Regions from separate parts of the Kitasatospora sp. HPM-01-4 genome, predicted to be linked through region 2. Evidence: riboswitches for the same ligand, from Rfam matches in the RefSeq annotation. Region 2 holds a riboswitch; each other region holds the start of a gene.
The links. Region 2 has a riboswitch for cyclic di-AMP ahead of ACSMTC_RS20630 (M23 family metallopeptidase). Riboswitches for the same ligand answer to the same signal wherever they lie in the genome.

Region 1 (3,197 bases), 400 kb from region 2:
CGGTGGACAGACCGCGGTCCTTCAGCACGGCCTTGAGGGTGTGGTAGACCTCGACGCCCCAGCGGACGGCCTCGGAGAACGACTCGGCGCCGATCGGCGCGATCATGAACTCCTGGATGTCGACGTTGGAGTCCGCGTGCGAACCGCCGTTGAGGATGTTCATCATCGGAACGGGCAGCACGTGCGCGTTCGGGCCGCCGAGGTAGCGGAACAGCGGCAGGTCGCTGGCCTCGGAGGCGGCGTGCGCCACGGCGAGGGAGACGCCCAGGATGGCGTTGGCGCCGAGCGAGGACTTGTCCGGGGTGGCGTCCAGGTCGAGCATGGCCTGGTCGATCAGGCGCTGCTCGGTGGCGTCGTAGCCGACCAGCTCCGGGCCGATCTGCTCGATGACGGCGAGGACGGCCTTCTCCACGCCCTTGCCGAAGTAGCGGCTCTTGTCGCCGTCACGAAGCTCCAGGGCCTCGAAGGCACCGGTGGAGGCGCCGGACGGGACAGCGGCACGGCCGGTGCTGCCGTCGTCGAGGCCGACCTCGACCTCGACCGTGGGGTTGCCGCGCGAGTCGAGAATCTCACGGGCTACGACGACATCAATGGACGGCACGAGGCATCTCCTAGCGGAAGCAGGTCCAGCGGACAGGGGGTGCGGTCTGCGGACGGTTGCGGAGTCGTTACGACCAGAGCCTAACCGCACCGGGCCGCCGGGCCACGCTGCCCTTGGTCCCGTCTCATCGTGTGGCCGCTCTACTCGCCGGTAGTTCACCTGAATGATGACAGGGAGGCGACGAGGGCGGACGGGGCCGTTCCCGCGACGGCTGCGGAAACGGCCCCTCATGCCGCCGGGGGTCAGCCCAGCTTCAGCACCTGGCCGGGGAGGATCAGGTTGGCGTCGCCTCCGATGGTGGCGCTGTTGCTCTCGTAGAGGTGCTGCCAGCCGCCGGAGAGGTGCTGGGCCTGGGCGATGCCCGACAGGGTGTCACCCTCCTTGACGGTGTAGCCGCCGGTGGCCGCGCTCTGCGTGGTGGCGGCGGCCGGGGCCGCGGCCGGGGCCGGGCTCTGGGCCGGGGCCTTGGCGGCGGCACCGCCGGCGAACTGGTTGTAGATGCTCTGGTGGCTGGTCCAGTACCAGCCGCCGTTCTTCTGGTACCAGTACTTGCCGGAGGCGGCGTCGTAACCGGCCTTGCCCGGGAAGGACGGGGTGGCGCTCTGCGGCGAAGTGTCCTGCGAGGACTGCTTCTTGTAGCTCTTGGCGCTGCTCTGGCCGCCGGAGGAGCCGGACTTGGAGCCGCTGTGGCTGCCGGTGTCGACGTCGGCGGCGGAACCGCCCCTGGCCAGACCGGCCTTGACCGAGCAGACCGGCCAGGCGCCGGGACCCTGCGAGGCGAGGACCTTCTCCGCGATCGCGATCTGCTGACCCTTGGTCGCCTGGTTGGCCTGGCCGGCGTACTGGCCGCCGCCGTACGCCTTCCACGTGCTGGAGGTGAACTGGAGGCCGCCGTAGAAGCCGTTGCCGGTGTTGATGCTCCAGTCGCCGCCGCTCTCGCAGTCCGCGACCTTGTCCCAGGTCGTCACGGAGGCGGCGTGTGCGCCGGTGGCGGTGAGCAGCGGCAGCGCGAGACCGACGCCGGCCACACCGGCCGCGGCGATGGCCTTCTCGGTCTGGGTCTTGCGACGATGACGGCCCGAACCGGTGAACAGCATGAAGGTGTCCTCTCCGCACGCCTGCGAGGTGAGCTGTCGGGTTCGGACCGGGAGGTTGGCCCGGCCGCGGCGGGCGGGACAGGAGTGCCTCCTGCCCTGCTGACGCGGCTTCACCCCAAGCCGTGAGAACGGCGGAATAACCTGGGTCCCCCGCCCTTGCCCAAGGGTTCTGGTCGGTGTCCCGAAGCGCGGCGGGCAAGGTTTGGCGTTCCTCGCAGCGGGGTTCGCAGTGCGAACTCCACGGAGACTACGCATACCTTCGTATCAATCACAAGCTCATATCCCGTACATCACACGGGAATTACAGTCAGTTTATGTATGCCTACAAACGGTGCAACTTTGTCCGGTTTGATGCGTATTCAGAGGTTCCCAAATCGGACTAACCCGACACTCCGTCAGCCCGACACGCCCGGTTTGCCGGGTGTCCGGAAGTCCCTGGACGCCATGTGGCACATCTCACCGAAATCCTGAGAATGACGGCCGGATTACGGGGAAGATCAGCCCTGCCGCGCGGTAAATGAAACCGGGAGTTCGCGCAGGCCACGCATGATGAGACCGCCGCGCCAGCGCAGTTCGGCGGGATCCGCGGCGAGCCGGAGATCCGGCAGCCGGGTCAGCAGGGTCGCCAGTGCCCGCTGGCCCTCGAGCCGGGCCAGCGGCGCGCCGATGCAGTAGTGGATGCCGTGGCCGAACCCCAGATGCGGGTTGTCCTTCCGCGCCAGATCGAGCGTGTTCTCCTCGGCGAACCTGGCCGGATCGCGGTCCGCGGCCGCCAGCACCACCAGCACCGGGTCGCCGGCCGGGATCTCCACCCCGCCGATGCTCAGCGGACGGGTCGCGAACCGCCAGGTGGCCAGCTCCACCGGGCCGTCGTAGCGCAGCAGTTCCTCCACCCCGGTGGCCAGCAGCTCCTGCTCGCCGCGCCCGATCGACTCCTGCAGCAGGGCCAGCTGCCCGGGGTTGCGCAGCAGTGCGTACACACCGTTGCCGATCAGGTTGACGGTGGTCTCGAAGCCGGCGAAGAGGAGGATGAAGGCCATCGCGGCGGCCTCGTTCTCGGTCAGGTGCTCGCCGTGGTCGCTGGCCCGGATCAGACCGGAGATCAGGTCGTCCCCGAGGTCGGCCCGCTTGCGGTGGATCAGCTCGGCCAGGTACGAACGCATCCGCTTCACCGCCCGGCCCACACCGCCGCGCTGGCCGCCGTGGTGCCGGATCATCATGCCGGCCCAGTCCCGGAAGTCGTCCTGGTCCTCTGGAGGGACGCCCAGCAGGTCGCAGATCGCGTAGATGGGGAGCGGGAAGGCGAACTCGTGGATCAGGTCGGCCGAACCGCGCCCGGCGAAGCCGTCGATCAGCCGGTCCGTCAGCTGTTGCACCCTCGGCTCGAACTCGGCCACCCGGCGCGGGGTGAACGCCTTCGACACCAGCCGCCGCAGCCGGGTGTGGTCCGGCGGGTCGATGTTCAGCAGGTGGGTCATCAGGTCCGCCTGCCGCTCCCC
Region 2 (3,197 bases):
GCGGTGGCGGCGGAGGCGCTGCGGCTGTGCGGGGAGTGGACGGTGCCGGGGCTGCCCGAGCTGCTGGTGGCGGAGTTTCCGGACCTCGCGCCGGAGCCGGGGACGCAGGAGATCGAGGAGTACGTGGCGGGCACACAGGCCTGACGGCCCGGCCGGGAACACCCGGCCACCCGATCGGCGGTGCGACCGCCCGGGGAAACTCGGGAGCCGTCCGGTTCCCCGGCTCCCGGACGGCGCGAGCCCCGCGAAGGCGCCGGGTCGCTCGCGCCCCGTTGCGAGTCGTGCCGGTGGCCGAACGACCGCCAGGCCGCCGGGCCGCCCGCGTCTCGCCGTCGATAAGCCAGGTCACCGAACGGCCGCCACGGCCACCGGAGTTACCCGCGTCTCACCGTCGGCGGCCCGGTGGCCGAACGGCCGCTACGGCTGGAGGCCGTGGGAGTGGAGCCAGGCCAGCGGGTCGACCGGGGCGCCGCCGGCCGGGCGGACCTCCAGGTGGAGGCGGGGGCCGGGGGCAGCGCTGTCCGGCCGGAGGCCGTGGGAGCTGCCGGTGGCACCGACCCTGCCGAGCTGGGTGCCGGCGGCGACCTGACCGGAGACGGCGGAGACGGCGGAGAGGTGGCAGTACCAGATCTCGGTGCCGTCGGGCAGGGTCTGGATCACCCGGTACCCGTGGGCTCCGCTCCAGCCGGCCGCGGTGACCGTGCCCGCGCCGATGGCGGTGACCGGGGTGCCGACGCGGGCGGCGAAGTCCAGGCCGGGGTGCGGCCGGGTCCAGTGCGAACCGGCCTGGGCGGACTCCGCGGTGAGCGTGTAGTCGCCGACCGGCAGCCGGAGGGTGCCGAGCCGGGCACGCTCGGCCGCGGCCTGGGCCTCGGCCTGCTGGACGGCCCGCTTGGCCTCGGCCCCCTGAGCGGCGGCCAGCCGGGCGGACTCCTCGGCGGTGGTGCGCTCCCCGTCGGCCTGCTGCTGGATCCGGGCGGTGAGGGTGAGTCCGGGGTCGGTGGCCAGCACGTGGTCCGAGGCCGTGTCGGGGACGGAGAGCGCCGGTGCGGGGGCGGGCGGCTGGGCGACGGTGGCCGCGGCGGCCGTTCCCGCGGTGGCGAGCCCGGTGGCACCCAGGCCGGCGGCCATCGCGGTCACGCCGAGCAGCGAGCCGCCGCTGCGCGACTGACGCGGCAGCCGGTGCCGAGCCGCCCCGTCGGCTGCCGGCTCCTGCGGAAGGTCGAGCAGCTGGGGGCCGGACCCGAGGCTGCCGAGCCCGAGGTTGGCAGGGCTGTGCGACAAGGACGCCACCAAGGCGCGCTCCTTTCCTTCCTTCGCGCCGACCGGGTTAGCTGACGGGTTCGGAGCAGGAAGGTCTCCTACGGGCGGACCGAGGCCCGCCCGATTCACCCCAGGAACGTGGTTCCCCGGCTCCCGGACCCGTCCGGCAGGCGGGTCCTGAGGATTAGGCGACGGCGCACGGTGCCGTTCGGGTACGGCGTTGCCGACCGCGCTGCGTTATCAAACGTTAATCCGAGAAGCCCATGATTCCAAGCTGCACAGCTGGTGAAGTCCTGGCTTCCTGGGGCGTAATGGTCGATTTGTGACTATTGGCCAGGTTGTCCGATGACGGACCGTTATCCACCAGGGTGTTCAGCCCTGGCTCTGACGGTCCAGCTCAGCGACGGTCGTACCGGCGATCGCCCAGTTCTCACGCGGCACCTCCTCGATCGCCACCCAGATGTTCTCCGGCTTCACGCCCGTGATCCGGGAGTACGTCTCGGTGAGCTCGCGAGCGATCTCGGCCTTCTGCTCCTCGGTGCGACCGGCCAGCTGCTTGACGTTGATGAACGGCACGGGGGGCTCCTCGGGGTCGGAATCTGCGGCCAGCCGCACCGTATCGCACGGTTCCTGAAGACCCCTCGACCCGAAGGCCCCTCGCCCGAGGACGCCTCACCCGAAGACGCCTCAGCCCGGGAACCGACCCCGAAGACCTCGCCCCGAGGACCCCTTGACGGCTAAGGCTAATAGCCTTAGCTTTATGGCTACAGGAAGCAGCCACGAAAGACAGCGGAGGCAGGACATGTCCAGCACCCAGCAGCCCGACACCCGGTTCCTCGACGTCCCCGGCGGCCGGATCGCGTTCGACGACAGCGGCGCGGCCACCGGCGGCGCCACCGTGGTGCTGCTCCCCGGGATACTCGAGTCCCGCACCCTGTACCGGTTCCTGCGTCCGCTGCTCACCGCGGCCGGCCACCGGGTGATCTCCATGGACCTGCGCGGCTTCGGCGAGTCCTCGATCGCCTGGGACGACTACTCCCCCGATGCGGTCGCGCAGGACGTGCTCGCCCTGCTGGACCACCTGGACATCGCGCGGGCCGTCCTGGTCGGCCACTCGTACACCTGCGCCACCGTGGTCAAGGCCGCGGCCGCCGCCCCCGAGCGGGTCGCCGGGGTCGCGGTGACCGCCGCCTTCCTGGAGCACTCGCCGAACGCCCTGCAGCGGGCGCTGATGAAGGCGCTGGCCCCGCTGGTACTGACCTTCCCCGGCGTCTGGGGCTCCGCCCAGCGGTACTACTACCCCTCGCGCAGGCCCGCCGACTTCGAGAATCACCGGGCTCGGCTGGTGGCGGCGCTGCGCACCCCCGGCCGGAAGGCCGCCACCCGGGGCCAGCTGACCGGTGACTCCATCGCCCTCGGAGCGGCGGCGACGGTGCGCTGCCCGGCCCTGGTGATCATGGGCGGCAAGGACGTCGACTTCCCCGACCCGGCCGCGCTCGCCGACCGGCAGGCCGCCGCGCTGAAGGGCCGTAAGGTGATGATCGGCGGTGCCGGGCACTACCCGATGGCCGAGTTCCCCGAGGCCACCGCCGACGCCCTGCTCCCCTTCCTGCACGAGGTCGCCTGATGCCCAGGGTCGGACTCACCCCCGCCGCCGTCGTGGGCCATGCCCTCGAACTGATCGACGAGGAGGGCCCCGAGGCCCTCACCCTGGCCGCCGTCGCCACCCGCGCGGGCGTCGCCACCCCGTCCCTCTACAAGCACGTCAGCGGCGGTCTGGCCGAGCTGCGCCGGCTGATCGCCGTCCGGATCACCGAGGAGCTCGCCGAGCAGCTGGCCACGGCGGTGCTGGGGCGCAGCCGGGACGAGGCCGTCGAGGCGCTGATGGCGGCCTACCTGGACTACGCGGGCCGCCACCCGCGCCGGTACGCCGC
Region 3 (3,197 bases), 1.6 Mb from region 2:
TTGAACCGCTCCGACGCCCGCTCGGCCTCCTCGTACAGCTGGTCGACCTGGGCCCTGATCTCCTGTTTGGACGGGTCCGCCGGTGCGTGCGGGGCCGCCTGGGCCGCACCGCCGAACGTTATGCCGAGCGCGGTGGTGGCCGCTGCCGTGAACACCAGGGCGCGGGCCAGCCGCGGCTGGCCCGACAGGGGGGAACGGCGGTGCATCGACATGGGGGCGGCTGCTCCATTCGTCCTCGGCTAAGACCGACCGGCGCCAGACACTAGCGATTCCGGAGGATCTAGTCCAAGCCCCTGCAGTGTCGAATATTTGACCACAAATCGGACATCGATCCGGATGCTCGGAAACGCCGCAGGCCCGGCCCCCGGAAGAGGGTCGGGCCTGCGGCGGGCCGGCTCCGGGTCAGACCCGGACGATGGCCGAAATCGGCAGCGCCGTGGCGCTCATGTACTGGACCGGCTTGCCGGTGCGCGGGGCGTGGATGACCTGGCCGCCGCCCACGTACATCCCGACGTGGTGCTGGTCGTCGTAGTAGATGATCAGGTCGCCGGGCCGGGCGTTGGCGATGTTGGTCCCGACATTGGTCCCGGCCGTGGCCTGCTCCTGCGAGGTGCGCGGCAGCGAGACACCGGCCTTGGCGTACGACCAGACCATCAGGCCCGAGCAGTCGAAGGCCCCCGGGCCGACGGCGCCCCACAGGTAGGGCTTGCCCTCCTGGCTCTCGGCCGCGGCGACCGCGGCGGCGGCGTACGAACCGGACGGCGCGTTGACGCTGCCACCGCCGCCCTTGCCGCTGCCGCCGTTGCTGCTGCCGCCACCGCCGCCGGAACCGAGGTCGGTACGGCTGTCACCGCGCGAGGCACGGGCGTTGGCGGCCGCGTCGGAGGCGGCCTGGTTCTGGGCGGCCTGGATCGCGTCGCGCTCCTGCTGGGTCAGCGAGTCGAGCAGATCCTTGGCCTTCGCCAGCTTGGCCTGGACGTCCTCCTTGGAGGCCCGGAGCTCGTTGGTGGTGGCATCCAGCTCGGCCAGCTTCGACTGCGCCTCGGACTTCTGCTGGTCGAGCTTCTCCTGCTCGCCCTTGAGCGTCTTGAGCGCGTCGGCCTGCGACATGCCGACCTGCTGGGCCGAGCCGGCCTGGTCGAGGAAGTTCTCCGGCGAGCTGGAGAGCATCAGCTGGACCGTGGGGGAGATACCGCCGTTGCGGTACTGCTCGGCCGCGACCTGGGCGAGCTGGCCCTGCACGGTGCTCACCTGCGCCTGCTGGCGGGCCACCTGGTCCTGCAGGTCGTTGACCTGCTTCTGCAGGGTCTGCTGCTTCTCGGTGGCCGCGTTGTACTTCTCGGTCGCGACCTCGGCCTGCTCGTTGAGCTGGTCGACCTGGGTCGCGACCTCGTCCTTGGTCGGCTTCGGATCGGCGTGCGCGCCGGTCTGCGCGGAGAGCGCCACCGCGGTCGCGGCGGCCGCGGTCAGGATGCTGACGCGGGCACGGCTTGGAGGCTTGGGACGACGATGGGACGCCACTAAGGCGGACTCCTTCTTCCTACGTCCGCCTACCGGGTGAGCTGACGGGTTCGGGCTGGAAGAGATGCCCTACGACGCCTCACCGGTCGCCGCCCACGACGGCCGACCGACCTGGCGCCGATTCACCCCGAGGAACGTGGTTCCCCGGCTCCGATCCGCAGCACCCCCAACAGGGGCTTCCCTGTGAGGAGTTGAACTGCCCAGCTGCCTCTCGGACTCGACGGTAACCCCCGCCGCCACCCTGGCTGGGTGATCAACTGTGCGGTGGTTCAAGTCCCGACCCTAGTAACCAAACCGTGATTCATTCAAATCCTTGTCAGAAAAAATTCTGAATCAGCGACAAGTTCATTTGTGAACCGACCGAGAGTGACGAACCGGACACCACTTGCTGACAGGTCCTCATGGAAACGGCCCGCCGAAGTGCCCTGCGTCACAGGACGGTTTCGGCGGGCCGGAAGCCCGGATCGCGGCGGCCGTCAGACGCGGCGGATGGTGACGATCGTCATCGCGTCCGCCGGCATCGTCCGCACCACGTCACCGGTGTGCGGGGCGTGCACCACCATGCCGTTGCCGATGTACATCCCGACATGGCCACCGCCCTCGTAGATGACCAGGTCACCCGGCTGCGCCTGGGACAGCGAGGGCACCCGGGAGCCGATCCCCATCTGCTCCTCCGAGGTACGCGGCAGCGAGACACCGGCCTTGGCGTACGACCACTGCATCAGTCCGGAGCAGTCGAACTCGTCCGGACCCGCCGAGCCCCAGTGGTAGTCGTGCCCGCGCATGCTCAGCGCCGCGGCCACCGCGACACCGGCGTAGCCGCCCGCGGTCGGCAGCGAGCCGAGGTCGGCGCGCGCGTCGCCGCGCGAGGCCCGGTCGGCGGCCTGGACGGCGGCCCGCTCCTGCGCGGTGAGCGAGTTCAGCAGGTTGTTGGCGTCCTGCAGCTTCTGCTGCACCTGGGCCTTGGCGTCGTTCAGCTGCTGGGTGTTGCGGTCCAGCTCGGCGAGGACGGAGGCCGCCTCCTGCTTCTGCTGGTCCAGGCGGGCCTGCTGCTCCTTCAGCGCCTTCAGGATGTCGGCCTCGGTCTGGTTGACCTGCTGGGCGCTGGAGGCCTGGTCCAGGTAGCCGTTCGGGTTCGACGAGAGCATCAGGGCCACGGACGGATCGATCCCGCCCGAGCGGTACTGGTCGGCGGCCACCGCCGACAGGCTGGTCTGCAGCTGCGTCAGCTGCTCCTGGCCCCGCGCGACCTGGTCCTGCAGATCGGCGGCCTGCTTGCGAAGCTGGTCGGCGTGCTCCTGGGCGCCGTCGTACTTCTCGGCCGCCTGCTCCTGCTCCTTGTTCAGCTGGTCGATCTGGACCTTGACCTCGTCCTTGCTCGGCTGGGGCGCCGCGTGGGCGCTCGCGTTGGCCGACAGGGCGACCGCGGTCGCAGCTGCAGCGGTCAGCACGGACACCCGCGCGCGGCTCGGCTGCTTGGGACGGCGGTGGCTGGCCAAGGGACTGGCTCCTTCTTCCTGCTGGACCCGCCCGTTCGGGCGGAATTCCGGAAAATAGGTTTGACTCCAGACCCTAGTGAAGATGACGGATTAGCGCCACTCCCCCTGCCGCCCCAACCCCCAGCCCCCGCACGGGATTCACTGGACCGTCACACATTGTCGAAAATGTCCGAAGTG
Region 4 (3,197 bases), 2.4 Mb from region 2:
CGCGACGGTGCCGCGCTGGTGGTCGCAGCGGGTGGGCTCCATGGTGAACGGGCACCTGAGCGTGGGACTGCTGCTGGGGCTCGTCTTCGGAATCTGCTTCACGCTGCTGCCGCTGCTGGCGGCCTGGGCCGGTCTGCACCGGCGACGGTCCTGGAAGGTGACGCTCAGCTGGCTGATCCTCGCGCTGGTGCTGGCACTGCCCAACCTCTGGACGCTGGGCGTCGTGGTGGGCACCGGCAGCGGAGCACACGCCGGACAGCGGGTGATGGACGTCAGGGCGCCCTGGTTCCGCGGCTCGACCCTGATCGGCGCGGTCATCGCGGCAGTGATCTTCGCGGGTCTCATGGTCTTCACCCGCGCCCGCTGGCCCCGGCACGACAGGAGACGGGGCAAGGGCGGGAGCACGGACCGCGCGGAGGAGGGCGAGGCGGAGCCGGGAAAGGCCGGATGACCGCTGCTCAGCCCTCCTGCGGGGTGCGCCTCTCCTCGCCGACCCGGTGTGCGTCGGCGGCATCGCCGGTGCGGGCCTCGGTACGGCGGCCGGCGGCCAGATAGTCGCGGACGACCAACTCGACCGCATCCTGCGGACTCCTGGTGCCGGTCAGCAGCATGACCTCGATCGCCAGATCGCTGTCGAGACTGATGGTGACCCGTGCCATGGCCGTTCCCCTCCCCTGCGGCAGTTGGGTGCGACCACGCACTCTAGGGGCGCGGGAACCGCTTGGCCAGCCTGCCACCCTGACGCGGACTCGCCGAGTGCCCGCGCTCCCCTCCTCGCAGGGCGCGGGAACCGCCCGGAGGGAGCCCCTGCCCGGGCCGGGGGGCCTTCGTGGGACTCCCCGCGCCGGCAGCCGTACCGGCAGAGGCCGCTGTCCCCGGCGCCGACCAGAGCACCGGGGACAGCGGCCTTGCGGTGGAACCGCTCAGGGAGTGTCCGGAGACCGTCAGACGCGGCCGGCGAAGTCCGGGGCCCAGTTGGCGATGGTCTCGGTCTTCACGCCCGACTTCGGGTTGGCGGCCTCGACGTACTTGCCGTCACCGATGTAGATGGCGACGTGGTAGACGCCCGAGTTGCTGCCGTTGTTGGACCAGAACAGCAGGTCGCCCGGCTGCAGGCTGTCCAGCGAGACGCGGGTGGAGGCATCGGCCTGGTCGGCGGCGACTCGCGGAAGCGAGATGCCGGCCTGGCGGAACGCGGCCTGGGTCAGGCCGGAGCAGTCCCAGCCACCGTCGCTGCTGCCGCCGTAGACGTAGGCCTGGCCGACCTTGGAGAGCGCGAAGTTGATCGCGGCGGCCTTGCTGCCGGTCGCGGGCGCGGCCGGAGCGGCGGGCTTGGCCGGGGCCGGGGCCGGAGCCGGAGCCGGGGTGCTGGGGCTGCTGCTCTGCTTGGGGGCCGGCTTCGGGGCGTCCTGCTGCGGCGCGGCGGTGGCGGTGCCGCCGAGAGCCAGCTGCTGGCCCGGGAAGATGACGTCCGGACCCTGGGTCAGCACCGACCGGTTGAGGTCGTACAGCTTCTGCCAGCCACCGTCGACGCTGTTCTTCGTGGCGATGCTCGACAGCCAGTCGCCGTCCACCACGGTGTACTTGGTGCCGTTCGTGGCCTGCCCGGCGGCGGCCGGGGCGCTCTGCCGCTTGGCGGCGGGAGCCTGCGCGGTCTTCGGCGCGGTGGTCGCGGCGGTGCTCGGGGCGGCGGCCGGAGCGGAGGTGTCGACCTGGGCGGCGGCGCCGCCCTTGGTCAGACCGGCCTTCACCGAGCAGACCGGCCAGGCGCCGGGGCCCTGCGAGGCGAGAACCTTCTCGGCGACGGCGATCTGCTGCGCCTTGGTCGCCTGGTTGGCCTGCGGGGCGTACTGGGTGCCACCGAAGGCGGCCCAGGTGGAGGAGGTGAACTGGAGGCCGCCGTAGAAGCCGTTGCCGGTGTTGATGCCCCAGTCGCCGCCGCTCTCGCACTGCGCGACCTTGTCCCAGGTGGAGACGGAGGCGGCGGACGCGCCGGACGCGACGAGGGCGGGGATCGAGAGGCCGAGACCGACCACACCGGTGGCGGCGATCAGACGGCGGGCACGCTTGTTGGCGTTGATGGGCAGCATGAAGGTGTGCGTTCCTCTCCCACGCCTGCGAGGTGAGCTGTCGGATTCGGGCTGGAGTTGCCCGGCCGTGCTGCGCACGGCTTCACCCCAAGCCCGGAGTCGGCCACTGCTGACCGCCTCTCGGGCGACTTACCTGGTTCCCCCGCCCCTGCCGTAGGTGCGTTCTGCGGTACCAACTGCTCCGGCGGCAGGACTCGGCGTTCCGGATGAGCTGGGTCCGTGTGTCAACGAACGGGGAGCACGTTAAGCAGACTTAAGTTGAAACTGCAAACACCTGTGAGTTCCCTCACAGGCTATTCGCCGATTCCTCAAGATCGAATGCGAATGGACATTTCCTGGAAATTCGATGGGCCTCTCTCAGGCGATCTGCACGGGTTGCGATCTGCCTGCCTTTCAGGTGATGCCACGGCAATTTCGGCCCGGATCGGGCAACCGGTTGTGAAACTTTTGAGAAGTCCCCGGGGGAGCGGAATCCGGGTCGGCGCCGCCCGATGAAGAGGGTGGTGGCAAATGTCCGAATTGTGAGTTGATGGGGTGGATGTCGCAGTGAGTTCACCAACTCTCCACCCGCCCCCGGCCGTACGGCTCTCGGAGGCGGGACCGGCGGACGGGCGCGCCCTTGGGGTCCCGGGTGCCGGATGGCCCCCGGCGGGCCCGGAAACGCCGAGAGGCCCCTCGGAGGGGGCCTCTCGAACGGGTCTGTCGGGCGCTCAGCCGGCGGGCTGTTCCGCGACGGCGGCAGGGGCCTCACCCGGGCCCGGGATGTTCAGTGCGCTCAGGTAGGTGGAGGCGATCAGCTGACCGACGGTCGGGTAGGCGCCGAGCGGGGCCGCGCTCGGGCAGCCGGTCTCCTCGGCCGCCGTGGCCAGCAGCTCGGGGTCGGCCTCCGGGCCGATGACCAGTGGGGCGAGCGCGGGACGCTGTGAACCGGTGGCCTTCAGGTGCTCGACCGCGGCGGCCACCGAGCCCGGTACGTCCAGGGCGGCGGCCACCACGGGCACCGCGAGCCGGGCGGCCAGCAGTACACCGGTGATTCCGGCCGCCGCGGCGGCCTCCTCGCCGCCGACGACGGTCAGTACCACACCGTCGGCCGCGGTGGTGATGGCG

Region 1: another riboswitch for cyclic di-AMP. It lies ahead of ACSMTC_RS22400 (transglycosylase family protein); the one in region 2 lies ahead of ACSMTC_RS20630 (M23 family metallopeptidase).
Region 3: another riboswitch for cyclic di-AMP. It lies ahead of ACSMTC_RS27585 (C40 family peptidase); the one in region 2 lies ahead of ACSMTC_RS20630 (M23 family metallopeptidase).
Region 4: another riboswitch for cyclic di-AMP. It lies ahead of ACSMTC_RS31395 (transglycosylase family protein); the one in region 2 lies ahead of ACSMTC_RS20630 (M23 family metallopeptidase).

The regions. Positions count from the first base shown of each region.
Region 1 is NZ_JBPQGP010000005.1:5,144,342-5,147,538, reverse strand. It holds gene eno (phosphopyruvate hydratase) at 1-601, opposite strand, end outside; gene ACSMTC_RS22400 (transglycosylase family protein) at 844-1,698, opposite strand; cyclic di-AMP (ydaO/yuaA leader) riboswitch at 1,703-1,884, opposite strand; gene ACSMTC_RS22395 (cytochrome P450 family protein) at 2,196-3,197, opposite strand, start outside.
Region 2 is NZ_JBPQGP010000005.1:4,741,799-4,744,995, reverse strand. It holds gene ACSMTC_RS20635 (hypothetical protein) at 1-144, shown strand, start outside; gene ACSMTC_RS20630 (M23 family metallopeptidase) at 418-1,293, opposite strand; cyclic di-AMP (ydaO/yuaA leader) riboswitch at 1,306-1,464, opposite strand; gene ACSMTC_RS20625 (tautomerase family protein) at 1,636-1,839, opposite strand; gene ACSMTC_RS20620 (alpha/beta fold hydrolase) at 2,066-2,890, shown strand; gene ACSMTC_RS20615 (TetR/AcrR family transcriptional regulator) at 2,890-3,197, shown strand, end outside.
Region 3 is NZ_JBPQGP010000005.1:6,319,078-6,322,274, reverse strand. It holds gene ACSMTC_RS27590 (C40 family peptidase) at 1-212, opposite strand, end outside; gene ACSMTC_RS27585 (C40 family peptidase) at 403-1,521, opposite strand; cyclic di-AMP (ydaO/yuaA leader) riboswitch at 1,532-1,694, opposite strand; gene ACSMTC_RS27580 (C40 family peptidase) at 1,998-3,020, opposite strand.
Region 4 is NZ_JBPQGP010000005.1:7,184,033-7,187,229, forward strand. It holds gene ACSMTC_RS31385 (hypothetical protein) at 1-451, shown strand, start outside; gene ACSMTC_RS31390 (hypothetical protein) at 459-659, opposite strand; gene ACSMTC_RS31395 (transglycosylase family protein) at 945-2,090, opposite strand; cyclic di-AMP (ydaO/yuaA leader) riboswitch at 2,098-2,269, opposite strand; gene ACSMTC_RS31400 (sirohydrochlorin chelatase family protein) at 2,801-3,197, opposite strand, start outside.